4 regions of the Dietzia sp. IBK-p2-15D genome follow, and region 1 is predicted to be linked to each of the others. Evidence: riboswitches for the same ligand, from Rfam matches in the RefSeq annotation. Region 1 holds a riboswitch; each other region holds the start of a gene.

Region 1 (7,278 bases):
ACGGCCGAGCCGGGCGCCTCCGGTCCGCACTCGATCAGCAGCTCGTCGTCGACAAGCGCGGAGGTCTGGCCGCGCACCACGCCGAGCCGGCGTGCCTCCTCGCACGACGGGCACCGACAGAACGGGTTGGGCCAGCCGTCCGCGGCGCCGGTCCCCAGCAGGACGACCTCCATCAGACGCCCGCCCCCGGCGCCGCGCCGGGCGCCGACCCGGGCGCGGGGTCCGGCCCCGCCTCGCGCAGCGGCAACACGGCGCGGCCGTCGCGGCGGTCGAGGACCTCCACCCGCGCGTCGTAGACCTGCGCCAGCCGCTCGACGGTGAGGACCTCCTCGGGCCGGCCGTCGGCCACCACGCGGCCCCGGTCGAGCAGCACCAGCCGCTGCCCGTAGTGGGCGGCCGAGGTGAGGTCGTGCATCGCCGCCACGACGGTCAGGCCGGTCTCGCGGCGCATGGAGTCCACCAGGTCGAGCACCTGCTGCTGGTGGCCGATGTCTAGCGCGCTGGTGGGCTCGTCGAGTAGCAGTACCCGCGGTTCCTGGGCCAGCGAGCGGCCCAACACCACCCGCTGCAGCTCGCCGCCGGACAGCGTCGTGGCGGTGCGCGAGGCCAGGTCGTGCAGGTCCAGGCGGTCGATGACGCGGTCGACGACCTCGTGGTCGTCGGCGGTCTCGGTGCCGAACCGGCCGATGTGCGGGGTGCGGCCGAGCCCGATGAGTTCGCGCGCCGTGACCCCCTCGGGGACGACCGGGCGCTGCGGCATCATCGCCACGGTCCGTGCCACCCTGCGGCGACCCGCGCGGCGCGGGGTCAGCCCGTCGACCTCGATGTGGCCGGCGGCGGGGATGAGCCCGGCGAGTGCGAACAGCAGGGTCGTCTTGCCGGAGCCGTTGGGGCCCACCAGGGATACCCACGATCCGGCGTCCACGGCGAGGTCGATGCCGTGGAGGATGGCCGTGCGGTCCCGGGTGACGTGCAGGTCGCGGCAGGCCAGAGCGACTGGCGCGGCCGACGCGGCCGCCGCGGGTGGTGTGGGTGACGTGGGTGGCGTGGTGGTCATATGTGCCCCCTGCTGCGGCGCAGGACGATGAGGAAGAACGGGGCGCCGATCGCGGCGGTGACCACGCCGATGGGCAGCTCGGCCGGGCTCATCGCGGTGCGGGCGACCACGTCGGCCAGGATGAGGAACGCCGCGCCTACCAGCAGCGACACCGGCAGCAGCAGCCGGTGCCCGGGCCCGATGAGCATCCGCACGGCGTGCGGGATGACGATGCCCACGAACCCGATCAGGCCCGACACGGACACCACCGCCGCCGTGCCGAGGGTGGCCACGCTGATGAGGACCAGGCGCACCCGCGCCGGGGCGATCCCCAGCGTCGCGGCCTCGGCGTCGCCGACCGCCATCACGTCGAGGGTGCGCCGGAACAGGGCGATCACCGCCACCGCCACGATCACGTACGGCAGCACGGTCCGCACGTCGGTCCAGCCGCTGGTGGTGAGCCGGCCGAGCATCCACGAGTACACCTGCCGCAGGGTCTCGTCGTGGCGCTGCATGAAGAACGTCTGGATGGCGCTGGCGAACGCCGCCACGGCGACGCCGGCGAGGATGATGACGACCTCGCTGCGTCCGCCGCCCACACTGCGGCCCAGGGTGTAGGTGGCCAGCACGGCGATCATGCCCCCGGCGAACGCGGCGGGCGGCACCATCGCCGAGCCCATCGCGCCGCCCACGACGATCGCCAGGGTGGCACCCAGCCCCGCCCCGCTGGACACGCCCAGCAGGTACGGGTCGGCGAGCGGGTTGCGGAACACGCCCTGGTAGGTGGCCCCGGCGATCGCGAGCATCGCGCCGACGATCGCGCCCAGCACCACGCGCGGGATGCGGATCTCCCACAGGATGACCTGCTGACGCTCGGTGAACCCGGAGTCGATGTCGACCAGCGGCAGCCGGCCCACCAGCTCGAGCACCACGCCGCCCGGGGTGAGGCCGGCCGGGCCGATGAGGGTGCCGAGCAGGACCGCCGCGGCCAGCAACAGCGTCGCCCCGCCCAGCACCAGGGCGTGGCGGGGCGACGGGCGGGTCACGAGGCGGGCTGGTTCGCGGGGCTCCCCGCGGTCTCCGGCGCGGCATCGGGCACCGCGGTGACGATCTCAGCGACCTCGCGCATGAAGTCGACCACCCGCGGGCCCCACCGGCTGGACAGGTCCTCGTCCACCACATGGACGCGCCCCGCGCGCACCGCGGTGAGTCCGTCCCAGCCCGGCCGCTCGGCCACGACCTCGGGGGTGACGCCGCAGCACTGGCCGTCGGCGAGGAACACCAGGTCCGGGTCGGCCTCGAGGATGAGTTCCTCGGACAGCTGCGGGTAGGGGTCGTCGCCGGTGGCGATCGAGGTCAGGCCGAGCAGGGAGTAGATCTCGCCGACGTAGGTGTCGTCGGTGACGGTGTAGTAGGTGTCGTCGAGCTCGTGGAAGTACGTCAGCGGCGTCTCGCGATCCGGCACCGAGGCGACGATCTCGTCGATCTCGCCACGCATCCGCGACACGAGTTCGGCGGCCTCGCCGATGTGCCCGGTGGCCGCCCCGACCTGCTCGAGCTGGGTGTAGGTGTCGTCGAGGGTCTGCGCGGCGGGCAGCTGCAGCACCTCGACGCCGGAGCGTTCGAGGCCGGCCACGATGTCCCCGGTGTCGTCGGTGAGCACGACGAGGTCCGGGGCGTACGCCAGGATCGCCTCGAGGTTGGGCGTGTACCCGGACAGGTCGGTGACCGGGGCGTCGGTGGGGAAGTCGGACCGCTCGTCGACCGCCACGACGCTGTCCCCGGCGCCGACGGCGTAGAGCATCTCGGTGGTGGTGGGGGCCAGCGAGACGATCGCCTGCGGCTCGTCGGCCGCGGCGGAGGTCTGGTCGGCCGGGGCCGGCTCGTCGCCGCCGGTGCCGCTGCACGCGGTGGCGACCAGCGCCAGGGCGGCCAGGGGGGCGAGCAGCAGTGAGCGGGCTCGTGCCCGGCGGGCTCGTGGATGGTGCATGGCATCCTCCGTGATTCGGAGGACGAAAACAGCTCGGGCCGCGGCCTGGGCCGCTGCACGCGACCGTCCTTCGTCCGAGGTCAGTACGTACGGCTGCCGCGGAACCGGCCGACCTGGCTCGCCCGTCCTGAGACGGGATCACAGTTGCGGGACAGCGTCGGATTCGCACCGACTTCCGCCGAGTTGCCGCGGGGTCCGACGCTGGTGGCCGGACCTGTCGAGGGTATCCCACCCGCCGCCGCGTCCGCCCATCTGCGTGCCTCCGGCGCCGCCCCCGTCCGAGCCGTCCCCGCGTCTGGCCGGGGCGGGCCGAGGGCGCGCGGAGGTGGTGGCGTAGGTCCGGGGAGGATGGACACAAGACCTGTCGGCAGTGGGAGAGGACCGTGGAGATGACGACGACGACGAGTTCTGCAGGCGAGGGGCCTTCGGCCGCGGATCTGCGCGAGCAGGGTTTCGCGACCAGGCGCGAGGTGATGAGCGACGCCTTCGTCGACCGGGCCATGGACCGGGCTGCCGGGACGGCGTCGGAGGCGATCCAGCACGTGGTCACCGAGAACGTGTGGGGCAACATCTGGAACCGGCCCGGGTTGGGCCGCCGGGACCGCAGCCTGCTCAACATCGGGATGCTCGTGGCACTGCGCGCGGACGCCGAGCTGGCGGGGCACGTGCGCGGCGGGCTGACCAACGGGTTGACCCGCGAGGAGATCACCGAGGCGGTCATCCACGCGTCGGGGTACTGCGGTGCGCCGGCGGCCCTCTCGGCGATGCGGACCGTCCAGGCCGTCTTCGACGACCTCGACGGGTAGTCGCACATCGACCGGGGAGGTCGTGGACGGCAGGTAGTCTCGTCCCGAGAGTGACAGACGCCACCCCTCGATCAAGGAGCCCCCATGCGCAGCACGATGATGCCGGAGCAGCTGAAAATCAGCACGATCCTGCAGTTCGGCTCGACCGTCCACTCCGATGCGGTCATCACCACCTGGACCGATCAGGGCCCACGGAAGATCTCCTTCGGGGACCTGGGCAAGCGCGCCGCACAGTTGGCCCATGCGCTGCGTTCTCTCGGGGTTGACGGTGACCAGCGGGTCGCGACGTTCCAGTGGAACAACTCCGAGCACATGGAGGCGTACCTGGCGATCCCGTCGATGGGCGCGGTGCTGCACCCCCTGAACATCCGCCTGTTCCCGGATCAGCTCGAGTTCGTGGCCAATCACGCCGAGGACAAGGTCATCATCGTCGACCCGACCCTGATCCCGCTGCTGCAGCCGTTGCTGCCGCGGTTCTCCACGGTCGAGCATGTCCTCGTCACCGGTGGGGGCGCCGCGAACCTGGAGGCCCCCGAGGGGATCCGGGTGCACGACTACGAGGCGCTCCTCGCCGCGCAGCCCACGGAGTTCGAGTGGCCCGAGGTGGACGAGAACGACGGCGCCGCGATGTGTTACACCTCGGGCACCACGGGCGACCCGAAGGGCGTCGTCTACTCGCATCGCTCGATCTACCTGCACTCGATGCAGGTGTGCATGTCGGACGGCATGGACATCTCGGTCGACGACAACGTGCTGGCGATCGTGCCGATGTTCCACGCCATGTCGTGGGGCCTGCCGTACGCCGCGTTCATGGTGGGGGCGTCGCTGCTCATGCCGGAGCGTTTCCTGCAGCCGGAGCCGCTCGCGGCGATGATCGCCAGTGAGCGCCCGACCCTCGCGGCCGCCGTGCCCACCATCTGGATGGCGGTCGACGCGTACTCGGTCGACCATCCCATCGACATGTCGAGCTTCCGCTCCGTCGTCGTGGGCGGCAGCTCCTGCCCGGCGGAACTGATCCGCAAGTTCCGGGACAAGTACGGGATCAATATCACCCATGCGTGGGGCATGACCGAGACCTCGCCCATCGGCACGCTGTCCCGGCCGAAGGCGTCCCTGCCGGAGGACGAGCAGTTCAAGCTGCGTCTCACCCAGGGGCGGCTGCTCGCCGGCGTCGAGGCCCGGATCGTCGACGATGCCGGCACGGAGCTGCCCTGGGACGGGGAGTCCGTCGGCGAGCTGCAGGTCCGTGGACCGTGGATCACCGGGAGCTACTACAAGGTGGAGGACTCGGATCAGTTCGACGATGGCTGGCTGCGCACCGGCGACGTGGGCTACATCAAGCCGGAGGGCTTCCTCCAGCTCACCGACCGCGCCAAGGACATCATCAAGTCCGGTGGCGAGTGGATCTCGTCCGTCGAGGTCGAGAACTACCTGCTCGAGCACCCGTCCGTCGCCGAGGCCGCGGTGATCGGCATCCCGGATCCCAAGTGGGACGAGCGGCCGCTGGCCACGATCGTGGTCAAGGACGGTGTGCCCGATCCGAGCGTCGAGGAGCTGCGCGATCACCTGGCCGAGCGGATGGCCAAGTGGCAGGTGCCGGAGAAGTTCGCGTTCGTCGACGAGATCCCCAAGACCTCGGTCGGCAAGCTCGACAAGAAGCGCATCCGCGTCTCGCATTCCGACGGCGACCTCACCGTGGTCAACGCCTTGGAGAACTAGGCCGGCGGAAGGTCGAACGCGGGAACGCGTCGTCGGCCAGCGGAGGGTCCGGGATTGCGGTATGACCGCCCCCGGGCCCTTGCTTCTGCGCTACTTGCTGCTCGGTGCCGGCCGCCACGCTGGCCGTCCCGCCGGCCGTCCCGCCCCCCGCCGCGGCATCATCGCCGAGCCCCCCGCCGCGGCATCATCGCCGAGCCCCCCGCCGCGGCATCATCGCCGAGCAGAGGATTTCGCTCAGACCCACTCGGGCGATACAGGCGAAATCCTCTGGACGGCGGAGGCCGGGCGGGCGGCGGGGTCAGTTCGCGGCGACGCGGGCCAGCGGCCGCAGCGAGACGGGCAGTCCGTCCGCGGGGTAGGGCAGCGAGTCGTTCTTCATGGGCGGGACGTAGTCCAGCGGGACCGACCACTCGAAGTGGCGTAGCAGTGCACTGAGCACCAGCTTCGACTCGAGGTTGGCGAAGATCATGCCGAGGCACTTGTGCACCCCGCCGCCGAACGGCTCCCACGCGAAGCGGTGCGACTTGTCCTCCCGCCGCTCGTCGGAGAAGCGTTCGGGGTCGAAGATCTCCGGGTCCGTCCAGTACTCGGGCATGTGGTGCGAGTACAGCGGCATGATCGAGGTGAGCCGCCCGGCCGGGATCTCCACGCCCAGGATCTCGGTGTCCTTGACCGTCTTGCGTGCCATCACCGGCACCGGCGGGTGCAGGCGTAGCGACTCCTTCATCACCAACGCCAGATCGGGCAGCTCCTCCAGCTCGGCCATGGTGGGGTTCGGACCCAGGTCCTGGCACTGCCGGCGGAGCCGCTCCTGCCACTGGACGTCGCGGCCGAGCTCGTAGACCATCGACGTCACCGTGCTGGTGGTGGTGTCGTGCGCGGCCATGAGCAGGAAGATCATCTGGTTGATGATGTCGTCGTCGTCGATCCCGCCGGAGGCGTCCGCCACCTGGCACAGGGCGGAGAACAGGTCCTCTCCCGGGTTGGCGCGCCGGGCCGGCAGGTGGCGGCGCAGGAACTCCTCGAGCAGCCGGCGCCCCCGGGCCGCTCGGCCCCACTTGGTGAACGGCACCGCGGTGGAACGAACATAGCCGTTCGCGGCCTGGACGCAGTCGACGAATGCCGTGTTGACCTTGTCGAGCTCCCCGGGGGCCGCGTATTCGGCACCTCCCATGAACACCTCGGTCGCCAGGTCGAGGGTGTGCGTCTTGAGCGCGGGATAGATCTGGAACGCCCGGTCCGGGGCCCAGGCGCCGATGCCCTCGTCGACCAACGGGGCGAGCCTGCGGGTGTAGCCCTCGAGCCGGGGACGGGTGAACGCCTCCTGCATGATGTGCCGGTAGTGGTGGTGCTCCTCGAAGTCGAGCAGCATCAGCCCGCGGTTGAAGAACGGCCCCACCAGGTATCCCCAGCCGGGGCCGCTGGCGAACGCCTTGTCCGCGTTCTGCAGGGCGGCCTGGCAGGCGTCGGGGCCGATCAGGGCGGTCCACGTGGCGCCGAGGAAGTTCAGGTCGGAGACGGGGCCGTGATCGCGATAGCGGCGGGCCATGGTCGCCAACGGGCTGTGGACGTATTCGAGCGTGCCGCCGAGGACCGGCAGCTTGGAGCGCAGTGGGGCCGGGCCGGGTCGGTAGACCCTCTCCCGCGGATCACCAGGGATGGACATCAGGCACCTCGTTGTCGGGTGACCCCAGTGTGTGACAGCCGTCACTAGTTGTCACGCGATC
Region 2 (7,278 bases), on a different contig from region 1:
GAGTCTGCTCGGCCAGCGCCGAGTACAGCGACGGATCGCCCGAACACAGCCGGACCACCTCAAGACCCTCGGCATGGGCGGCGACGATCTCCGCGATGATCCCGTCGAGGTCCAGGCGCTGGGTGTCCACCAACCGGGTGCCTGGGCGGCAGTGATCGAGCACCCCGTCGTCGAGGTAGGTGCCCGCGTACAGGCACACGTCGGCCGCGGCCAGCGCCGCAGCCGCCCGCAGGGTGAGCAGGTCCGCGGCGCCGGGCCCGGCTCCCACAAAGTGAACGGTCACGAGGTCTTCCCTATCTCCTGGACATCAGTCGCGGTCGAGCGAGGCCTCACGGCGGACCATTGCACCACGGCCCGCGTCGGCGCCCAGCCGGTGAACCTGCCGATCGAATCTGTCTGCTCGACCTGCAGCCGGATGAGCTCCCCGCCGAATTCGGCGCGGGCGTCGATCAGTGCGCGCTCGGTCTCCAGGGTCACGGCGTGTGCAACCAACCGGCCGCCCGGGGCCAGCGCGTCCCAGCACTGTTGGAGCAGGCCAGAGGCAGTGCCGCCCCCGCCGATGAACACCGCGTCGGGGCGGGGCAGGCCGTCCAGAACCTGCGGGGCGCGGCCGTTGACGACCTCCAACGACGGCACCCCGAGCCGCACGGCGTTGCGCGCGACACGCGCCGCCCGCTCGGGATCGGCCTCCACAGCGACAGCCCGACACAACGGGTGCGCGCGCATCCACTCGATGCCCACCGACCCGGCGCCGGCGCCCACGTCCCACATGAGCTCGCCGGCCGAAGGAGCGAGCCGCGACAGCGCCGAAGCACGCAGGTCGCGGCGGGTGAGCTGGCCGTCGTTCTCAAAGACGTCGTCGGGCAATCCCGGCGCCAGCCCGAGCGGGCGGGCGGAGGGATCGGCCACGCACTCAACCGCCAGGACGTGCAGCGCGGGCACCTCGCGACCGTGCGACCAGTCGCGCGCCGGGCAGCTGAATCGCGCTTCGGCCGGGCCCCCGAGATCGGCGAGCACGGTCATCGCGCTCCCCCCGAAGCCGGCGCCCCGGAGCGTCGCGGCGACTTCTCCCGGCGTGTGCCGATCGGCCGAGAGCACCAACACACGCCGCCCCGGTGCCAGTTCACGACCGAGCCCGCGGTGGTCGCGCAGCACCGCCACGGACTCGGCCGGCCACCGCATCCGGGCGCGGGCCAGAGCGACCGAGGACACCGCCGGGAGCACCTCCACCGCATCCGCGCCCAGCCCATCGATCAGGGTCGTGCCGATCCCCGCGACCAGCGGATCGCCCGAGGCCAGGGCCACGATCGAGCGCCCGCGGAATCGCTCGAGGAGCTCCGGCAATCCGTCCCGCAGCGGCCGCGGCCACGGCACTCGTTCGGCCGTCACGTCGCCCGGAATCATCGCCAGATGACGCTCCCCGCCGAGCACCACATCGGCGCCCAGGACGGCGCGGCGGCGGGCCTCGTCGAGCCCCGCCCACCCGTCGCCGCCGATGCCGACGACCACCACCCGTGCATTCATGACGCGGAACCCTACCGCGACACCTGAGGCGCCCCGGGACAGGCCGTTGGGCTAGCCTGAAGCACCACACAACCGAACAGACCCCACAGCACGAGGTGCCCCACGACCCGCCACAGGCGGAGCGGAGGGGAGAATCAGGGAAGCCGGTGAGAATCCGGCACAGGGCCCGCTACGGTAACCCGGCCTATCAGGCGATCGCGCCCCGCGCGCACGTCCGAGATGAGCCGGGAAGTCCGGAGACCGGCCTCGCGCTGACCAGCCTGGCAGACGAGAGCGGGAGCCCCCATGCCACTGCACTACCCCTTCAGCGCTGTCGTCGGTTCCGACGACATGTCGCTGGCCCTGACCCTGACCGCGGTGTCCCCGGCGGTCGGCGGCGTGCTGATCCGCGGTGAGAAGGGCACGGCCAAGTCCACGATGGTCCGCGCCCTGGCCGGGATCCTGCCGGAGGTCGAGGTCGTCACCGGCGACCGCTTCTCCTCCGCACCCGACGACCGCGGTTCCGAGACCCCGGACGGGCGTATCCCCCACGACGCGCCCACCGAGCGGCGGCCGGTCCGCCTGGTCGAGCTACCGATCGGGGTGTCCGAGGACCGCATCACCGGATCACTACACCTGGAGAGTGCGCTCGCCGACGGTGTGACCGTGTTCCAACCTGGCCTGCTCGCCCGCGCACACCGCGGACTGCTCTACGTGGACGAGGTCAACCTGCTCCACGACCACGTGGTGGACCTGCTGCTCGACGCCGCCGCGATGGGCCGGGTGACCGTGGAGCGCGACGGCATCTCGGTGGAGCACGCCGCGCGCTTCGTGCTGATCGGCACCATGAACCCCGAGGAGGGTGAGCTCCGACCGCAGCTGCTGGACCGCTTCGGCCTCACCGTGGAGGTGGCCGCGCCCCGGGACCCGGAGCTGCGCGCCGAGGTGGTGCGCCGCCGGATCGCGTTCGAGGCCGACCCGGCGGGACTCGTCGCCGCCCACGCCGCCGACGAGGCCGCAGTGCGCGAGCGGATCGCCGCCGCGCGGCGCGTGCTCGACCGGGTGACGCTGACCCCCTGGGCGCTGTCGACCATCGCCCGGGTGTGTGCGGGCTTCGACGTGGACGGCATGCGCGCCGACATCGTCACCGCCCGCACCGCCGCCGCCCATGCCGCATGGCAGGGCCGGACCCGGATCACCCGCGAGGACATCCGCGTCGCCGCGCGCATGGCACTGCCCCACCGCCGCCGTCGTGCCCCGTTCGATGCGCCGGGCCTCGACGAGGACCTGTTGGAACGGCTCCTGGGCGACGACGACGAGCCCGATCCCGACCCCCGGGACGAGACCGCGCCGGCCGACGACGCCGAACAGTCGGAGTCCGCAGACGAGTCCGCGTCGGCAGACACCCCGGACGCCGAGTCGACCCCGGCGCGGGCCTCGGCCGAGCACGCCGGGCACGAGCACTCGCCCGAGCAGACCGAGCAGACCGAGGACAGCCCCGGCGCTGGCGACGACTCCGGCACCGCGGGCACCGACCAGGCGGGCGGCCGATCGGGCGGCCAATCGGACGACGATGCCCACGGCCAGACCGCCGACGCCTCCGAGCCCGGTGCACACGGGCCCACCCCGCCCGAGCCAGGCACGGTCACCGCGGCCGCGGCGCCGTACCGCACCCGCCTGCTCGCCGTCGCCGGTACCGGCCAGGGCGCTGCCGGCCGCCGGTCGAGGGCCATCACAACCAGCGGCCGGCGCATCGGCGAGGGCGCGTTCACCGGGTCCGACCTGCACCTGCCCGCCACGATCCGGTCCGCCGCGCCGCAGCAGTCCGCCCGCGGTCGCGGAGCCGGCCCAAACGGTGGCCGACTCCGGCTGGCCGCCGAGGACCTGCGCTCGGCGGTGCGCGAGGGCCGCGAGTCCAACCTCGTGCTGTTCTGCGTGGACGCCTCCGGCTCCATGGCCGCCCGCACCCGGATGGAGCAGGTCAAGACCGCGATCCTCTCCCTACTGCTGGACGCCTACCGCCGCCGCGACAAGGTGGGACTGGTGACCTTCCGCGGGTCCGCGGCCCACGTGACCCTGCCGCCCACCTCGTCGGTCGACATCGCGGCCACCCGCCTCGCGGAACTCCCGGCGGGCGGCCGGACCCCACTGGCCGAGGGACTGCTCACCGCCGCCGAGGTCCTGCGCATCGAAGGCGTCCGCGATCCGCGGCGGCGGGCCCTCCTCGTCGTCGTCACCGACGGCCGCGCCACCCACGGCCCGGACGCCCTCGCCAGGTCCCGCACCGCGGCGACCGGGCTGGCCTCCCTCGGCGTGGCCTCGGTGGTGGTGGACTGCGAGACCGGCCGCTTCCGGATGGGCCTGGCCTCCGAGCTCGCCGGGCACCTGGGCGCTGAGCACGTGCCACTGGGCGAGGTCACCGCCGAGGGACTCACCGACACGGTCGACGTTCACACAGCCCGCGCCCGCACCGCGCGCCCCCGGGGCGTCGACCCCCGGAACGAGGTGGCCTGATGCCCAAGGGACAGCCGGAGATCGTGCCCGACGACGGGCTCAGCACCCGCCAACGCCGCAACCGGCCGCTGGTCATGGTCCACACCGGGCCCGGCAAGGGGAAGTCCACCGCCGCGTTCGGCCTGGCGATGCGCGCCTGGAACCAGGGCTGGGACATCGGGGTGTTCCAGTTCGTCAAGTCCGCCAAGTGGCGCATCGGCGAGCAGACCGTCATGGAACGCCTCGCCCGCCTGCACGACGAGACCGGCGAGGGCGGGCCGGTCCAGTGGCACAAGATGGGCTCGGGGTGGTCGTGGTCGCGCAAGGACGGCACCGAGGACGACCACGCCGCCGACGCCGCCGAAGGATGGGCCGAGATCAAGCGGCGCCTCGCCGACGAGCGGCACGACCTCTACCTGCTCGACGAGTTCACCTATCCCATGAAATGGGGCTGGGTGGATGTCGACGACGTGGTCGCCACCGTCGCGAACCGCCCCGGCCGGCAGCATGTGGTGATCACCGGCCGCGATGCCGACCCCCGGCTGCTCGAGGTCGCCGACCTGGTCACCGAGATGACCGAGGTCAAACACCCGATGGACGCCGGGCAGAAGGGTCAGCGGGGCATCGAATGGTGACCGCGCTGCCGCGGATCGTCGTGGCCGCGCCGGCGTCGGGGCACGGCAAGACCACCGTCGCGACCGGCCTCATGGCCGCGCTGCGCCGCACCGGGCTGGAGGTCTCGGGGCACAAGGTGGGCCCCGACTACATCGACCCCGGCTACCACGCCCTGGCCACCGGGCGGGCGGGCCGCAATCTGGACCCGCACCTGGTGGGCGAGGAGCGAATCGTGCCGCTGCTGCTGCACGGCGCCGGCGCGGGTCGACCCGCCGACGTCGCGGTGATCGAGGGCGTCATGGGCCTGTACGACGGGCACATCGGCGGCGACGGGTTCGCCTCCACGGCCCACGTCGCCGCGCTCACCGGGACCCCCGTCGTGCTGGTGGTGGACATCTCCCACGCCTCGCGCAGCATCGCCGCGGTGGTGCTGGGGATGGCCTCCTACGACCCGGCCGTGCGCATCGCCGGGGTGGTGCTCAACAAGGCCGGCTCCGTCCGCCACTCCGACGAGGTCCGCCGCGCGCTCGCCCCACTCGGCATCCCGGTGTTGGGCGTCCTCCAGCGCGACGACGACGTCACCGCCCCCTCCCGCCATCTCGGCCTGGTCCCCGCCGCCGAACGCCCGGAGGCCGCGCGGTCGCTCGACCACCTGGCCGGGAAGGTGGCGGCGTCGATCGACCTCGAGGCCGTCATGCGGATCGCGCGTGAGGCGCCGCCGCTGGCGGGCGAGGCGTGGTCGGCGCGCGTGGCGTTGGGTGGTGACCGAGCCCACGAGGTCGACGACGACGAGGGCCGCCGGCTCATCGCCGTGGCCGGTGGCCGGGCCTTCACGTTCCGCTATGCCGAGACGGTCGAGTTGCTCGAGGCGACCGGCTGCTCGGTCGTGCCGTTCGACCCGCTGTCCGACGAGGCACTGCCCGACACCGCCGCGGGGATCTACCTCGGGGGCGGGTTCCCCGAGGTCCACGCTGCGGACCTCGCCGCCAACGAGCCGATGCTGCGGGCACTGCGCGCGGCGACGGCCGCCGGGACGCCGACCGTCGCCGAGTGCGCGGGCCTGCTCTACCTCTGTTGCACCCTCGACGGTGTCCCCATGGTCGGTGCGGTCGACGCCGACGCGGCCATGGCCCCGCGGCTCACGCTGGCCTACCGCCGGTCGACCGCGGTCGCCGACAGCGTCCTGGCGACCGCCGGCACCGAGGTCACCGGCCACGAGTTCCACCGCACGGCCGTGAACCCGCCGGCTGGGGCGGGGGGCGCGGCGGGCTCTCACGCGGGCGTGCCCAGCACGGACGGGCCGGGCGCGGCTCCCGCCTGGACCAGCAGCGCCGGACCGGAGGGCTTCGTCAGCGGGTCGGTCCACGCCTCCTACCTGCACTCGCACTGGGCGGGGCATCCGGCGATGGCGGCCCGGTTCGCGGCGCACGCGCGGCGCTTCGCCCCCGCGCGCCGGCCCGCCCGACTCGGCTAACCGGGCCCCTTGCGGTCGCGGGCGCGTTCTGGCCGAATATGCGTAGACCCCGCGTCCGGTCCCAATGACCGCCAGGGTCGTGACGACCACCGAGGAGACCCCATGAGCGTGCGCGACGTCATCACCGCCTACTTCGACGCGTACAACAGTGAGGACCCCCACCATCTGGCCGCCGTGCTCGATGAGGATGTCGTCCTGCACTCCGCCGCCGGCACGCAGCACGGACTCTCCGCCTACCTCGACACCTACCGCGCGATGACCAGTACGTTCGTCGACCGCATGACGCCCGAGGAGATCGAGGTCAGCGGCGACACGGCCACCGTCACGGTGGTCAACACGCTCACCGCACGCGCCGACGTGAAGAACTTCATGGGAACGTCGCTGGACGAGGGGCAGACCGTGAAATTGCATCTGCGCGGCCGCTACACGGTGGACGATGACCGGATCCGGGAGATCCACATCGAGTTGCTCTAACCGCGGTTCCCGGGGTTCCGGCCAGGTCAGTCAGCGGCGCCGGCCCACTCCGCAGCGGCAGCCGCATCGTCCACCACTCGCACGCCCGGCGCGGACCCGGGCCGCCGCACCACCACGACCGGCACGCCGAGTTCGTCGGCCACCGCCATCTTCGACCACGTGTGACCGCCGCCCGAGTCCTTGGTGACCAGCACGTCCACGCCGTGGTCGGCGAAGAGCTCGCGCTCACTCGCCACCGAGTAGGGGCCGCGGTTCAGCAGCAGTCGCCACGGCGCGGGCAGCTCCACCTCCGGCGGGTCCACCACCCTGACCAGCGCGTGGTGCCCGGCGAGCGGGCCGACGAACCTGTCCAGCGACTGCCGGCCGATCGTGAGGAACGGCCGCCGGCCCACGCAGGACGCGGTCGCCGAGGCCTCGTCGTGGTCGTCCACCCAGTGCCAGCCTTCCGCGCCGGGGGCGGCGGCCCACCCCGGCCGCTCGAGGCGGAGCAGCGGGACCTCCGCGGCGGCGCAGGCGGCGGCGGCATTGGCCGAGATGCCGGCGGCGAAGGGGTGGGTGGCGTCCACCACCGCCGTCACGCCGGCCTCCGTGAGGTACCGCCGCAGCCCGTCGATGCCGCCGAACCCGCCGACGCGCACCTCCCCCACCGGCAACCGCGGCCGCGCGACCCGGCCCGCCAGCGACGAGCAGAACCGCAGGCCGTGCTCCTGCAGCAGTAC
Region 3 (7,278 bases), on a different contig from region 1:
CCACGGTGCCCGAGTCGCCGAGGAACACGGCGAGGTCGGGGTTGGACATCATCGTCTCGACCACCACGTTCATCAGCGCGCCGTACATGGCCATCAGTGCCACCACGCCGATCGTCCAGCCCGTCAGCGCGCCCAGGTGCTGGTGTACGGCGGTCCCGGTCCGGGACGCCCGCCACCGGGACGCGGTGGCGGGGCCGGTCCGGGCGGGGACCATCCCCTGACCCACGTCGCGGCGCGCGGCGAGCCACAGCGCGGCCGCGGCGAGCCCGGCCGCGGCGACGACGGCGACGATCAGGGGCACCACGGAGGACTCGCCGAACGGCCGGGTCAGGCCGTGCCAGCCCAGCGGCGAGGTCCAGCTCAGCCAGTTGCGGTTGACGTCGCCGATCCCGCGTGTGATCAGGGTCAGTCCGGCCACGGTCATCGCCGCCGCCCACACGGTCCGGCTGTGCGCGAACACCTGCGCGAGCACGGCGGTGCCGGCCGCGTACACCCAGCCGGCGGCGACGATCGAGGCCACGTACAGCGCCGCGCCCGCGCGGTCGAGGTCGACGGTGAGGGTCGCCGCCCACAGCGCCAGACCGAGGACGGTGAAGACCCCGGCGACGACGACGAGGGCAGCCGCCGTCGGGGCGAGCCGTCCGACCCGGCCCGCCAGGAGCAGTTCGGACCGTCCGGACTCCTCCTCCTTGCGGGTGGCACGCGCGGTCAGGGCGATCGCCATGACGGGGATACCGAAGGCGACCATGAACGAGTACTCGTTCATCATCACGCCGCCGAGGGTGTCGAGCCCGGCCACCCGGCCGGTGAGCATGATCATCGACTCGCCGACCGAGGCGCCGTACGTGGCGAGTTCCTGCGGGGTGTCGTACAGGGCTGCGATCGACAGCCCGGTGACGAGGTACAGCGCGGCCAGGCCGAGGACCCAGGCGGCCGCGGCCCGCCACCCGGTGCGCAGGGCGATGCGTGCCAGCAGGCCGGTGCCGGCGAACGGCGAGGTCATCGCCGGTCCCCCGTTCGGTCATCGTCTCCGGTGGCCGCACCCGCCCCGGAGTAGGCGTTGCGGAACAGGTCGTCCAGGCTGGGCGGGGTCGCGGTGAGCGTGTGGATGCCGGCCGCGTGAAGGAGGCCGGTGACCTCCCCCAGCTGCGGGGCCGGCACGTGGCAGCGGACCTCGAACCGACCGTCGGCGGCCTCCTCGATCCGCAGGCCGTCGACCCCCGTCACGCGCCCGAGTGAACCCGGATCGGCGTCGGTGACGGCGTGGACCTCGGTCGTGGTGTGACGCCGCAGGTCGGCCAGCGTCCCCGAGGTGACGGTGCGGCCGTCGCGGATGATGCTCACGCGGTCGGCGAGGGTCTCGACCTCGCCCATGATGTGGCTGGACAGCAGCACGGTGGCGCCGCCGTCGACGGCCTCGCGGACGCACTCCTGGAACGTCTGCTCCATGAGCGGGTCCAGGCCGGACGTGGGCTCGTCCAGTACGAGCAGTTCGGCGTCGGAGGCCAGCGCGGCGATCAGCGACACCTTCTGCCGGTTGCCCTTGGAGTAGTCACGTGTGCGTTTGGTCGGGTCCAACCGGAAACGCTCGATCAGCTCGTCCCGCCGGCCCGGGTCCAGTCCCCCGAGCGCCCGGCCGAGCAGGTCGATGCACTGGCCGCCCGTCAGCCGCGGCCACAGGGTCACCTCGCCGGGGACGTAGGCCAGCCGGGCGTGGAGCTCGACCGCGTCGCGCCACGGGTCCCCGCCGAACACCGTCGCCCGCCCGGAGTCGGCGCGCATGAGCCCGAGCAGGATCCGGATGGTGGTGGATTTACCCGACCCGTTGGGTCCGAGGAACCCGTGGACCTCCCCGCGGCGCACCTCCAGGTCCAGCTCGTCCAGGGCCCGGGCGCGGCCGAAGGTCTTGACCAGGCCCTCGACCCGCACCACGCTGTCGTGTTCTGAACGCATGATCAGCTCCTTCGTCCGATTACCCCGATCATCCCAGGGATCCGCGTCACAATGTGCCCATGCGCTCTCCCATGTCCGGCCACCGTGACTTTTCCCCGTCGATCCCGGATCGCCTGACCAAGGCCGTCATGACCGCTGCCGGGTTCCTGCCCGGCCCGCTCCTCCGACTCGTCGGCGGGACCCCGCGACGGATGGACGGCCAGGTCCTCGACCCGCACTTCCAGGCCGGGCTCCGGGTCATCTCGATGACATCCGAGGGCGAATATGAGGATCTGACCGTCGAGAAGGCACGTTCGGCCGTCGAGCGGTCGGCGTTCACCGTCTCGGGGAAGAAGATCGACCTCGCCGTCGTCACCGACATCGTCCTCCCGCTCGGCGGCACCGACCCGGACCGGGCCGACCTGCCCGCGCGCCTGTACTCGCCGGTCCACGGTGACGAGACGCTGCCCGCACTGGTGTTCTTCCACGGCGGCGGCTGGGTGCTCGGCAGCGTCGACTCGCACGACGCGACCTGCCGCTACATCGCCAAGACGGGCCGGCTCAAGGTGATCAGCGTGGACTACCGGCTGGCACCCGAGTTCCGGTTCCCCACCGCGGTCGAGGACGCGATCGCCGCGTTCCGGTACGTCCGCGACCACGCCGACGAACTCGGCGTGGACCCGACGCGCATCGCGGTGGGCGGTGACAGCGCCGGCGGCAACCTGGCGGCGGTGGTCTGTCAGCAGACGCGCGACGCCGGGGAGAAGATGCCGGACTTCCAACTGCTGTTCGTCCCCGCCACCAACATGTCCGCGCGGACCCGCTCGTACGAGCTGTTCGGCGACGGCTTCTTCCTCACCCGGGCCAACATGGACTGGTACGAGGAGACCTACATCCGGTCCGACGAGGACCGGCTCGACCCCCGCGCCTCCCCCCTGCTGGCGGAGGACTTCTCGGGACTGCCGCCCGCCCACGTGGCCACGGGCGGATTCGACCCGCTGCGCGACGAGGGCGAGGCGTACGCCCGGAAGATGGCCGACGCCGGTGTCCCGGTCTCGCTGCGCCGCCACGATTCGCTGGTCCACCCGTTCGTCAACGCCGTCGGGGCCACCCCGCTCGCGCGCTCGGCACTGTCCGAGGCGGTGGGCGCGATGCGGATGGGGCTGGCGTACTGACCCTGGAGCCCGTGTTACCTTGTGATCGCCAGCGAGACCGATCGGTCGCGGGAATCCGGTGCGAATCCGGAACTGACGCGCAGCGGTGAGGGTGATGGCGGGGCACTATGCCACTGGGCCGCACGGTCTGGGAAGGCGCTCCGTCCAGGTGATCCCGAGTCCGAATACCGGCTGGCCCTCGCGGTGACAACCGCCAGGTCATCACCGGGCTTCGCGTTCCAGGCCCGCGACCTCGGAGCACACCCATGCGTTCTTCCACCCTGGTCGCCCTCGCCGGCGTCACCCTTCTCACCCTGACCTCCTGCACCGCCCACGACCCGGCTGCGATCGCCGGCCCGGGCACCGATCCGATCGAGAACTGCGGGGAGCAGGTCCAGCTCGACGCCCCGCCCGAACGGGTCGTCTCGCTCAACCAGGGCTCCACCGAGATCCTGTACGCCCTCGGCCTCGGCGACCGGATGGTCGGCACCGCCACCTGGACAGACCCGGTCCTGCCCGAGTTCGCCGAGGTGAACAGGTCGGTCCCCCGCCTGGCCGACAACGCGCCGTCGATGGAGGCCGTCCTCGACGTGGAACCGGACTTCGTCACCGCCTCCTTCGGCAGCACCCTCGGCCAGGGCGGGGTCGCCGCCCGCGAGCAGTTCCACGAACTCGGCGTGGGTACGTACCTCTCCCCCACCGACTGCGTGGGCAAGGTCGCCGACTCCGGGGACGGCGTCCGGGAGACCCCCCTCACCCCGGACCTGCTCTACCGCGAGATCACCGAGCTCGCCCGGATCTTCGACGTGGCGCAAGCCGGTGACGAGCTGGTGGCGGACCTGCAACGCCGGCTCGACGAGGCCGCCGAGAGCGTCGATGCCCGCGGTGTCTCCGCGATGTACTGGTTCGCCAACTCCGAGTCCCCGTACCTGGCCGGCTGCTGCGGTGCCCCCGGCCTCATCTCGACCACCCTGGGCCTGGAGAACGTCTTCGACGACACCACCCAGGAGTGGCCGCAGATCAGCTGGGAGGTCGTGGCCGAGCGCGACCCGGACGTGATCGTCGTGGGCGACCTGACCCGCAAGAGCCAGACCGCCGAGACCGCGGAGGCCAAGATCGCCTACCTCGAGTCCAACCCCGTCACCCGGGAGATGGCCGCGGTCCGGGAGAAGCGATTCATCGACATCACCGGCGCCGAGATGAACCCGTCGCTGCGCACGATCTACGGGGTGGAGACCGTCGCGGCGGGACTCACCGAGCTTGGACTCACCACACCGGGTCTCGCCGAGCCGGACCCGGCCAACTGACCCGATGACCCTCGCACCCGAGAGGACCACCGCCCCGGTGGTCCCGGCGCCACCGCGTCGGCGGCCGCCCCTGCGGCGGCCGTCCGCGCTGGTCACCCTATGGCTCGGCGGCCTGGGGCTGCTGGCGGTGTCGACGGCGCTCGTCATCACCATCGGCCCGTCCGGACTCACCGCCGCCGACGTCGTCCAGTCCGCCCTGGCCCGCCTCACGGGAGCCGACTCCGGGCTCACGCGGATCCAGGAGGGGATCATCTGGAACCTGCGGCTGCCGCGCACCCTCATGGCGGCCCTGGCCGGGGCGGGGCTCGCACTGTGCGGCGTCATCCTGCAGTCGCTGCTTCGCAACCCGCTGGCAGACCCGTACATCCTCGGCATCTCCTCCGGCGCCTCGACCGGGGCGGTCCTCGTGGTGGTGCTCGGGGTCGGCGCGGGCGCGGTCGGGCTCACCACGGGGGCGTTCGTCGGAGCGCTCGCCGCGTTCGGCTTCGTCCTGGTCCTGGCCTTCGCGTCCGGCGGCACCACCGACCGGGTGGTGCTGGCCGGGGTCGCGGCGACCCAGCTGTTCTCCGCGGTGACCTCGTTCGTCGTCTACATCGCCGCCGACGCGGAACAGACCCGCGGCGTACTGTTCTGGCTGCTCGGCTCGCTGGCCTCCGTCCGCTGGTCGGACGTGGCGGTGTGCGGCGTCGTGGTCCTGCTCGGGCTGGTGGCGTGCCTGCTGCACACCTCCAGCCTCGACGCGTTCACCTTCGGCCAGGACGCCGCGGCCGCCCTCGGCGTCAACGTGGCCCGCACGCGGCTGGTGCTCATGGTGGTGACGGCGCTCGTCACGGCCGTCATCGTGAGCACCTGCGGCGCGATCGGTTTCGTGGGGCTGGTACTCCCGCACGCCGCGCGGGCCCTGGTCGGGGGTCGACACCGGGTCCTCGTCCCGACCGCGGCGCTGATGGGCGCCGTGTTCGTCGTGTGGATCGACGCCGTCTCCCGCACCGTGATCGCGCCCCAGGAGTTGCCGATCGGGGTGGCCACCGCACTCATCGGCGTCCCGGCCTTCGTCGGGCTCCTCCTGCGACGGGGACACGGCCGATGACCGCCGCCCCGTCGACCCTCGAGGCTCGAGGCGTCTCGTGGTCCGTGCGCGGACGGACCATCCTCGACGACGTCACCGTAGCTCCCGCCCCCGGCACGATGGTCGGGGTGCTGGGGCCGAACGGATCCGGCAAGTCGACGCTCCTGCGCATCCTGACGGGCCTGCTCCGGCCCGACACCGGATCGGTGCACCTCGACGGCACGGACATCCGGTCGATCCCCCGCAAACGCCTGTCCCGGCGCGTGGCCCTGGTGGCGCAGGAGGCGACCACCGACCAGAACCCCACGGTCCGGGAGGTCATCGAACTCGGCCGCATCCCCCATCGCGCGGCCTGGTCGGGTCCGGGTCCCGGGGACGACGGGGTGGTGCGGCGCGCGGCGGCCACGACCGGCCTCGGCGACCGCCTGGACCAGCGGTACGCGACCCTGTCCGGCGGCGAGCGGCAGCGGGTGCAGATCGCGCGGGCGCTGGCCCAGGAGCCCGGTGTGCTGGTCCTCGACGAACCGACCAACCACCTCGACATCCGCCACCAGCTCGACCTGCTGGCCCTGGTCCGCGCCACCGACACCACGGTGATCGCCGCCCTGCACGATCTCACCCTGGCGGCCACGTTCTGCGACCATCTGATCGTATTGTCCGGTGGGCGACTCGTGACCGGCGGCGCGCCCCACGAGGTGCTCACCGCCGACCTGATCCGGGAGGTGTACGGAGTGGAGGCCGAGGTGACCCACGACGGGCGGGGGGCGCATGTCCGCTATCTCGCGCGCTGACCCCCACCCGCACCGCGCGTCGTGCACGCGCCGCCGCGGTGACGGGTACGCGCTTGCCGCCCGCGCGGCGGGCATCGCGGCCGGGTTCGCCCTCGATCGCCTCGTCGGCGACCCGCGACGGTTCCACCCCGTCGCGGGCTTCGGCCGGGTCGCGCTCGTCGTGGAGTCGCGACTCCTGCGGCCCGGCCGGACGGCCAACGCCCAGAGGGCGGCGGGCCTGCTGTTCACCGGCGTCCTCGTGGGGGGCACGGCTGCGACGGTGACGGTCGTCCGCCGTCTGGCCGGGAGGAACCTCGCGGCTGCCGTGGTGTGGGACGCGGCCGTGGTGTGGTCATGCCTGGGCGGGTCCTCGCTGCTCGAGGTCGCGCGGCGGCAGGGTGACCTTCTCATCCGGGGCGATCACGCGGGTTCCCGGGACCTGTTGCCGTGGTTGTGCGGACGGAATCCGGCCGCGCTCGGCCCGGAGGATCTCGCGCGGGCGGTCGTCGAGTCGGTCGCGGAGAACACCTCCGATGCGGCGGTGGCCACGCTGTTCTGGGCCGCGGTGGCGGGTTCGCCCGGCGCCGCCGTCCACCGCGCGGCCAACACGCTCGACGCGATGGTGGGTCACCGTTCGGAGCGGTACCGCCACTTCGGCACCGCCGCCGCTCGGCTCGACGACGTGCTGGGGTTCCTGCCGGCCCGGGTGGCCGGCGTGCTCGGGGTGGTCTGCGCCCCGACCGTGAGCGGGAGTCCCGCCGGGACCCTGCGGGCGTGGGTCCGTGACGCACCGGCGCACCCGAGCCCGAACGCCGGGGTCGTCGAAGCCGTGTGCGCGGGCGCACTGGGGGTCCGGCTCGGCGGGCCCACGCCCTACCCGTACGGGATGGAGGACCGGGCGGTCCTCGGCGACGGCCGGTCGGTCCGGGCCGACGACATCCGCCGCGCGATTCTCCTGCACAACCGCGTCCAGGTGGTCACCGCCGCGCTGGCCGTGCTGGGTGTGGTCGCACGCTCCTGCCGATGAACTCACGCGTGCGCATCGG
Region 4 (6,628 bases), on a different contig from region 1:
CCGTCGCCCCGGCGGTGTCCTTCTCAGCCGTCATCGGGCCGTCGTCCCTTCTCCGCGTCGCAGTAGATACACGTCCATCACCCAGCCGTGCTCGTCGCGCAGCCGCTCGCGGTGCGCGCGCAGGTCCGGCAGGACGTCGCCCACGCGGCCCGCGACGAGCGTCTCGCCGGCGTCGCCGAGGTTCCCGCCCCACCAGATGTTCCAGTCGGCCAGGTCATCGAGCGGCAGGTCGCCGTTGAGCATCACCACCACGTTGTCGGCGCCGGCGGCCACGACCTCGCGCAGCCGGCGACCGGTGGTCACGGTGACCGTGCCGCCGATCTCGTGCAGGACCAGACGGTGGCGCGCGGCCAGAACCTGGAGCGCGGAGATCCCGGGCACGACTTCCACCTCCAGGTCCAGCGCACCGCGCTCGGCGATCCGGTCGAGGATCCTCAGCGTGGAGTCGTAGAACGCCGGGTCGCCCCACACGGGGATCGCCACATCGCCGGGCCGGGAGGCCACGACGCGTTCCCAGGCCAGGGAGCGGGCCTCGTGCCAGTCCGTCACCACGCCGCGATACCCGGCGTCGGAGGAGGTCGACGACGACGAGCGGTCCCGCTCCGGATCGGGCACACCCACCAGCTCGACGCCCGGCGCGTGGCGGGCGAGCAGCCGCGCGCGGAGATCGATCAACGGGTCGGCCGGGCCTTTCACGGCCGCGAGGGCGTAGTCGCTGGCTTGCAGGGCCCGGGCGGCCTCGACCGTGATCTGGTCGAGCCCGCCCGAGCCGATGCCCACCACGCGCACGCGCCGCCGGCCGGTGGGGAACTCAGTCACCGTGGGACTCCTCGAGATCGCCCTCCACGTCGAGGTAGACCTGCCGCATCCGATCCATGATGTCCGCGTCGGGCTCGGCCCACATCCCGCGGTCGGCGGCCTCGGAGAGCCGCTCGATCATCCCGCGCAGCGCCCACGGGTTGGACCGGCGCAGGAACTCCTGGTTGGTCTCGTCCAGGACGTACTCGCGGGCGAGCGAGTCGTACATCCAGTCGTGGACCACGCCGGCGGTCGCGTCGAACCCGAAGAGGTAGTCCACCGTGGCCGCCAGCTCGAACGCGCCCTTGTAGCCGTGGCGTTGCATAGCCGCGATCCACCGCGGGTTCACCACGCGGGCGCGGAACACCCGCGTGGTCTCCTCCGCCAGCGACCGGGTGCGCACGGCGTCAGGCGTGGTGGAGTCGCCCACATAGGCGCGCGGCTCGGCGCCGGTGAGCGCGCGGACGGTGGCGATCATCCCGCCGTGGTACTGGAAGTAGTCGTCCGAGTCGGCGATGTCGTGCTCTCGCGTGTCGATGTTCTTCGCGGCGACCGCGATGCGCCGGTAGTTGGTGCGCATGTCGTCGGCCGCGGGGACTCCGTCGAGGCCGCGGCCGTAGGCGTACCCGCCCCAACGGGTGTAGACCTCGGCCAGGTCTCGGTCGTCACGCCAGTTGCCCGCCTCTATGGTCTGCAGGATCCCGGCGCCGTAGGAGCCCGGTGCGGAGCCGAAGATGCGGGTGGTGGCCCGGCGGTGGTCGGAGTGCTCGGCCAGGTCGGCCCGCGTGTGGGCGGCGACGAAGTTGTGTTCGTCGGGCTCGTCCAGCTCGGCGACCATCCGCACGGCGTCGTCGAGCATCCCGATGACGTGCGGGAACGCATCGCGGAAGAAGCCCGAGATGCGCACGGTCACGTCGACGCGCGGGCGGCCCAGCTCCTCGGACGGGACCACCTCCAGACCCGTGACCCGGCGGGAGGCCTCATCCCACTCGGGGCGGACGCCCAGCAGGGCCAGGACCTCGGCGATGTCGTCGCCCGAGGTGCGCATGGCCGAGGTGCCCCAGATCGACAGCCCCACCGAGCTCGGGTACTCCCCGGTCTCGGCGACGTGCCGGTCCAGCAGCGAGTCCGCCATGGCCTGACCGGTCTCCCACGCCAGCCGCGACGGGACGGCGCGCGGGTCCACCGTGTAGAAGTTCCGGCCCGTGGGCAGCACATTGACCAGGCCCCGAAGGGGGGATCCCGAGGGCCCGGCCGGGATGAACCCGCCGTCCAGGGCGTGCATGACGGCGTCCAGCTCATCGACAGTGGCGGCCAGTCGCGGCACCACCTCACGGGCGGCGAACTCGAGCACCTGCGCGACCTCGTCGTCGTTGTCGTCGTCGTTGTCGTCATCGCCCTCGGACGCGCCGTCGCCCGCCTCACCCGCGGTGAGGCCCGCGGCGGCGAGGACGTCGGGCACCGCGGCGACGTCCCACTCCCGCGCGTCCATCCCCTCGACCAGCGCCTTGGCGAGCGCCTCGACCCGGTCGACCTCCTCGGTCGGCGCGCCCTCGGCCAGCCCGAGTGCGCGACGCAGGCCCGGAACCGCCCCGGACTCGCCGCCCCACACCTGCGAGGCCCGCAGGATCGCCAGCACCAGGTTGACGCGCGCCTCGCCCGCGGGCGCCTGGCCCAGGACGTGCAGGCCGTCGCGGATCTGGACGTCCTTGATCTCGCAGAGCCAGCCGTCGACGTGGAGCAGGAAGTCGTCGAACTCCTCGTCCCCGGGCCGTTGCTCGAGGCCCAGGTCCTCGTGCATGTGCGCGGACTGCATGAGCGTCCAGATCTGCGCGCGGATGGCCGGGAGCTTGGCCGGGTCCATCGATGCGATGTTCCCGTACTCGTCGAGCAGCTGCTCCAGGCGGGCGATGTCCCCGTACGACTCCGCGCGGGCCATCGGCGGGACCAGGTGGTCGACGATCGTCGCGTGCGCACGGCGCTTGGCCTGCGCGCCCTCGCCGGGGTCGTTGACGAGGAAGGGGTAGATCAGCGGCAGGTCGGCGATCGCCGCGTCGGTGGCGCAGCCGGCCGAGAGCGCGGCGTTCTTGCCCGGCAGCCATTCGAGCGAGCCGTGCTTGCCGATGTGCACCAGCGCATGCGCCCCGAAGCCGTGGGCGAGCCAGCGGTAGGCGGCCAGGTAGTGGTGGGACGGCGCGAGCTCCGGGTCGTGGTAGATCGCCACCGGGTTCTCGCCGAACCCGCGGGGCGGCTGGATCAGCAGCACCACGTTGCCGGCCTGGATGGTGGCCAGGACGATCTCCCCGGCGTCGTTGACGAACAGGCTTCCCGGCGCCTCGCCCCACGCCTCGACCATCTCCGTGCGCAGCGTCTCGGGCAGGTCCGCGGTCCAGCGCAGGTAGTCCTCGGTGCTGATCCGCACGTGGCTGTCGGTGAGCTGGGCGCTGGTGAGCCACTCCTCGTCCTGCCCGCCCGCGGCGATGAGCGCGTGGATGAGGGCGTCGCCGGCGGCGGTGTCGTCGGCGTAGTCCCCGGCGGTGTCCAGGAACCGGGCGATGGGGCCGTCGTCCGGGCCCAGGTCGTAGCCCTCGTCGCGCATCCGGCGCAGCAGGCGGATGGTCGAGACCGGGGTGTCCAGGCCGACGGCGTTGCCGATGCGGGAGTGCTTGGTCGGATAGGCCGACAGGACCAGCGCGACCTTGCGGTCGGCGGGCGCCACATGGCGCAGCCGCGCGTGGGCCACGGCGATCCCGGCGACGCGAGCGCACCGCTCCGGATCGGCCACGTAGCGGGGCAGGCCGTCGGCGTCGATCTCCTTGAACGAGAACGGCGCGGTGATGATCCGGCCGTCGAACTCGGGGATCGCGATCTGGTTGGCGGAGTCCAGCGGGTTGACGCCGTCGTCTGAGGCCGCCCAGTCCTCGCGGCTCCACGTCAGGCACAGGCCCTGCAGGACGGGAATGTCCAGCGCGGCGATGCGCTCGACGTCCCACGTCTCGTCCTCGCCGCCCGCACGCACCGCACCGGGCGTGGTGCCGCCGGCGGCGAGGACCGTGACGACCAGCGCGTCCAGTGAGCCGAGCGCGTCGAACAGCTCGTCGGGGGCCGAGCGCAGGGAGCCGGCGAAGACCGGCACTCCCACCGCGCCAGCGGCGTCGATCGCGTCGGCCAGCGAGTGGGCGAATCCGGAGTTCCCGCTCACCTCGTGGGCGCGGTAGTAGAGCACGCCCACGCGGGGCAGGCCGGGGGCTTCCGTCGTGTCCGGCCGCGGCGGCATACCCCACACCGGCACGTTCTCCGGCGGCTCGAACCCGGCGCCGGTGAGCAGCACGGTGTCGGCCAGGAACGCGTGCAGCTGCGCGAGATTGCCCGGGCCGCCCTCGGCGAGATAGCGGTGCGCCTCGGCCGCGATGCCGATCGGGACCGTGGACAGCTCCATCAGGTCGGCGTCGGGGGTCTGCTCCCCACCCAGGACCACCACCGGGACGCCCGCGCCGAGCACGGCGGCGAACCCGGCCTCCCAGGATCGTCGGGAGCCGAGGATGCGGACCACCACCAGGTCGGCGCCGACGAGCAGTGCGGGCAGATTCGCCTCGACGTCGAGTCGGGACGGGTTGCCGAGCGTGAACGCCGCGCCGGATTCGCGCGCGGAGAGCAGGTCCGTGTCGGAGGTGGACAACAGGGTGATGCGGGGCACGTCGTGCTGTGCCGCGGCGTCATCAGGGGACGCCAAACGCCGGGTGGGGCGCATGTTCTTCTCCAAACCCTCGTGGAACATGTCGCCGTGGCCGGTCTCCTGGCTTCCGCATCAACGCCGTGCGACCGACCTTCCCGGATCCTGGAGGATCCAGTGGCCTCCGCCCCCTGAGGGACGGACGAGGGTCGCATGACTCCGCGACTACAGTGGCGAGGGCCGCGCCGGCTTTTCCTCCGGCTTCCCGAACACCACGGCACGGGCGAGCCTATCCGGCGCACCCCGCCCGTGGCCGACCGGCTGCCGCGCGTCAGCCGGGGACGGCCATCCCGGTCAGGGGAAGTCCACCACCGCGAGGTTGAGGGGCAGCTCGTTCATCCGCGGCTCCGGCGAGAGGTCCGCGGTGTCGACGAAGGTGCCGGACAGGTAGTCGTCGGCGTCGGCGGTCCGCTGCGGCGGGACCTGCCCGGCGTAGTCGAACCCCTTCAGCTCCTACGGCAGCGAGTCGGCCTCGAGCAGGCTCGGCCCGTCCATGAGCTGGAAGTGCAGGTGCGAGGCGTTGGCGTTGCCGGTGTTGCCGAGCTTGCCCAGCACCTGGCCCTCGGTGACCGTGTCGCCGGGTTTCACCGTGACCGAGCCGGAGATCATGTGTGCGTACATCGCGAACACGCCGTCGCCGAGGTCGAGCACCACGTGGTTGCCGTCCACGTTCTCGACGGTGAGCTTGGAGGCCAGTTCCGGGTTGCTGGCGGGCAGGACCCCCGGCGCGTTGGCCTCCATACCGTCGAGGACCGAGACGACGGTGGCGTCGGCGACGGCGAGGATCTCGGCGCCGTAGTCCACGTAGCTCTCGTTGTGGTTCCTGTCGCCGGTGTAAAACTCGCCCTGGTCGTTGGTGCGCTTCCAGTCGATCGCGAAGCGCTGGCTGTTGTTGAGTTTGCCGTTGACCGACATCACCGAGCTGCGGTGCGGGAAGCCCGGTTCGCAACACCCGTTGAGGGCCACCCAGTTCTCGCCCCGCACGGGCGGCGCGATGACCGGCACGGTGCGGGTGGAGAAGGCGACCGGCGTCGTGAGGTAGTCGATGGGTCCGGGCTCACCGAACGCCGGCGAGGCGGCGCCGGTCCCGTAGAGCTGGTGCAGCACCGCGTCCGGGGCCTGGTCGAGCGAGTCGAGGGTGAAGTCGATGAACATGACCCGGCTCTCCTGCGGCGGGATCTGCGCGGTGTCGACGTACCCGGCGGGCAGGTCGCGCAGGCGGTTGCAGTCACCGAAGACGCAGTCCGGGTCCACGAGAGCGGCGGCGGAGAAGCTGGCGATGACCTTGGTGGGATCAGTGCCGTCCACCACGTCGATCTTGTCCACGCTCGCCGGCACCTTGGTGGCGTTGGTGAGCTGCAGGTCGTAGGCCACGTGGTACTTGCCGTCGGTGCCCTTGAACGGCAGCGGCGGGTTGCCGATGGGAATCATCGTCAGCGCGGTGAACGCGTCCGGGACGGTCACCCCGGCGACGGACCCGGCGGCCGGTGATGCCGTGGTGGTGGCGGCCGCTTCGGCGGCGGCGGGTTCGGTGGCGGCGTCCGACGAGCACCCGGCCGCGACCAGTGCGACTGCGGTGAGGGCGGAGCCGAGAAGGGTGGGTACGCGGCGAGGTGTCACGGTGGAGCTCCGTTTCTTCAGTTGTGAAGAAAAAACTTACCGCCGGGGATCGGGAAATTGAACGCGCGCGTCGGGCTGCCACAATGGCCCCCGTGAGCATCGCCGAACCCACCCGCCGGACCCGTGGCGACCTGTGCCCGGGCGTCCTGCGGCCGTGGCCGGCCTCCGACGGCGCCCTGGTCCGACTGCGCGTGCCGGGTGGCCGCGTGTCACCGGCGGCCCTGTCCGCCCTGCACGGGGTCGCCGTGAGATATGGCGACGACGACAACGTGCACGTCACGACACGCGCGAACCTGCAGCTTCGGGCCCTGCCGATCGGTCCGGACGGGCAGCTGCCCGGCGAGGTGGTGGCGGCGATCGCGGAGACGGGCCTGCTCCCCGCGCCCGGGCACGAGCTGGTGCGCAACGTCCTCGTCTCGCCGATGACAGGCCTGGGCGAGTCGTTCGGCGGGCAGGCCCGAGGCCGCGCGGACCTGC

The links. Region 1 has a riboswitch for cobalamin ahead of AC3DEV_RS11365 (ABC transporter substrate-binding protein). Riboswitches for the same ligand answer to the same signal wherever they lie in the genome.
Region 2: linked by a shared signal. The riboswitch ahead of AC3DEV_RS09985 (magnesium chelatase subunit D family protein) and the one ahead of AC3DEV_RS11365 (ABC transporter substrate-binding protein) in region 1 are both predicted to bind cobalamin.
Region 3: linked by a shared signal. The riboswitch ahead of AC3DEV_RS10120 (ABC transporter substrate-binding protein) and the one ahead of AC3DEV_RS11365 (ABC transporter substrate-binding protein) in region 1 are both predicted to bind cobalamin.
Region 4: linked by a shared signal. The riboswitch ahead of cobN (cobaltochelatase subunit CobN) and the one ahead of AC3DEV_RS11365 (ABC transporter substrate-binding protein) in region 1 are both predicted to bind cobalamin.

Annotation. Positions count from the first base shown of each region.
Region 1 is NZ_JBYMTK010000007.1:184,983-192,260, forward strand. Features, by position in the region: gene AC3DEV_RS11350 (MBL fold metallo-hydrolase) at 1-173, opposite strand, end outside; gene AC3DEV_RS11355 (ABC transporter ATP-binding protein) at 173-1,057, opposite strand; gene AC3DEV_RS11360 (FecCD family ABC transporter permease) at 1,054-2,082, opposite strand; gene AC3DEV_RS11365 (ABC transporter substrate-binding protein) at 2,079-3,026, opposite strand; cobalamin riboswitch at 3,116-3,254, opposite strand; gene AC3DEV_RS11370 (carboxymuconolactone decarboxylase family protein) at 3,416-3,832, shown strand; gene AC3DEV_RS11375 (long-chain fatty acid--CoA ligase) at 3,917-5,551, shown strand; gene AC3DEV_RS11380 (cytochrome P450) at 5,850-7,217, opposite strand.
Region 2 is NZ_JBYMTK010000006.1:120,364-127,641, reverse strand. Features, by position in the region: gene AC3DEV_RS09995 (cobalt-precorrin-4/precorrin-4 C(11)-methyltransferase) at 1-283, opposite strand, end outside; gene cbiE (precorrin-6y C5,15-methyltransferase (decarboxylating) subunit CbiE) at 280-1,524, opposite strand; cobalamin riboswitch at 1,601-1,787, shown strand; gene AC3DEV_RS09985 (magnesium chelatase subunit D family protein) at 1,810-4,017, shown strand; gene cobO (cob(I)yrinic acid a,c-diamide adenosyltransferase) at 4,017-4,631, shown strand; gene AC3DEV_RS09975 (cobyrinic acid a,c-diamide synthase CobB) at 4,625-6,085, shown strand; gene AC3DEV_RS09970 (nuclear transport factor 2 family protein) at 6,188-6,559, shown strand; gene AC3DEV_RS09965 (cobalt-precorrin-6A reductase) at 6,586-7,278, opposite strand, start outside.
Region 3 is NZ_JBYMTK010000006.1:152,302-159,579, reverse strand. Features, by position in the region: gene AC3DEV_RS10135 (ABC transporter permease) at 1-1,003, opposite strand, end outside; gene AC3DEV_RS10130 (ABC transporter ATP-binding protein) at 1,000-1,953, opposite strand; gene AC3DEV_RS10125 (alpha/beta hydrolase) at 2,013-3,107, shown strand; cobalamin riboswitch at 3,120-3,297, shown strand; gene AC3DEV_RS10120 (ABC transporter substrate-binding protein) at 3,353-4,393, shown strand; gene AC3DEV_RS10115 (FecCD family ABC transporter permease) at 4,398-5,483, shown strand; gene AC3DEV_RS10110 (ABC transporter ATP-binding protein) at 5,480-6,253, shown strand; gene cbiB (adenosylcobinamide-phosphate synthase CbiB) at 6,231-7,259, shown strand.
Region 4 is NZ_JBYMTK010000006.1:144,821-151,448, reverse strand. Features, by position in the region: gene cobA (uroporphyrinogen-III C-methyltransferase) at 1-34, opposite strand, end outside; gene cobF (precorrin-6A synthase (deacetylating)) at 31-819, opposite strand; gene cobN (cobaltochelatase subunit CobN) at 812-4,495, opposite strand; cobalamin riboswitch at 4,568-4,763, opposite strand; gene AC3DEV_RS10085 (M23 family metallopeptidase) at 4,985-6,151, opposite strand; gene AC3DEV_RS10080 (nitrite reductase) at 6,244-6,628, shown strand, end outside.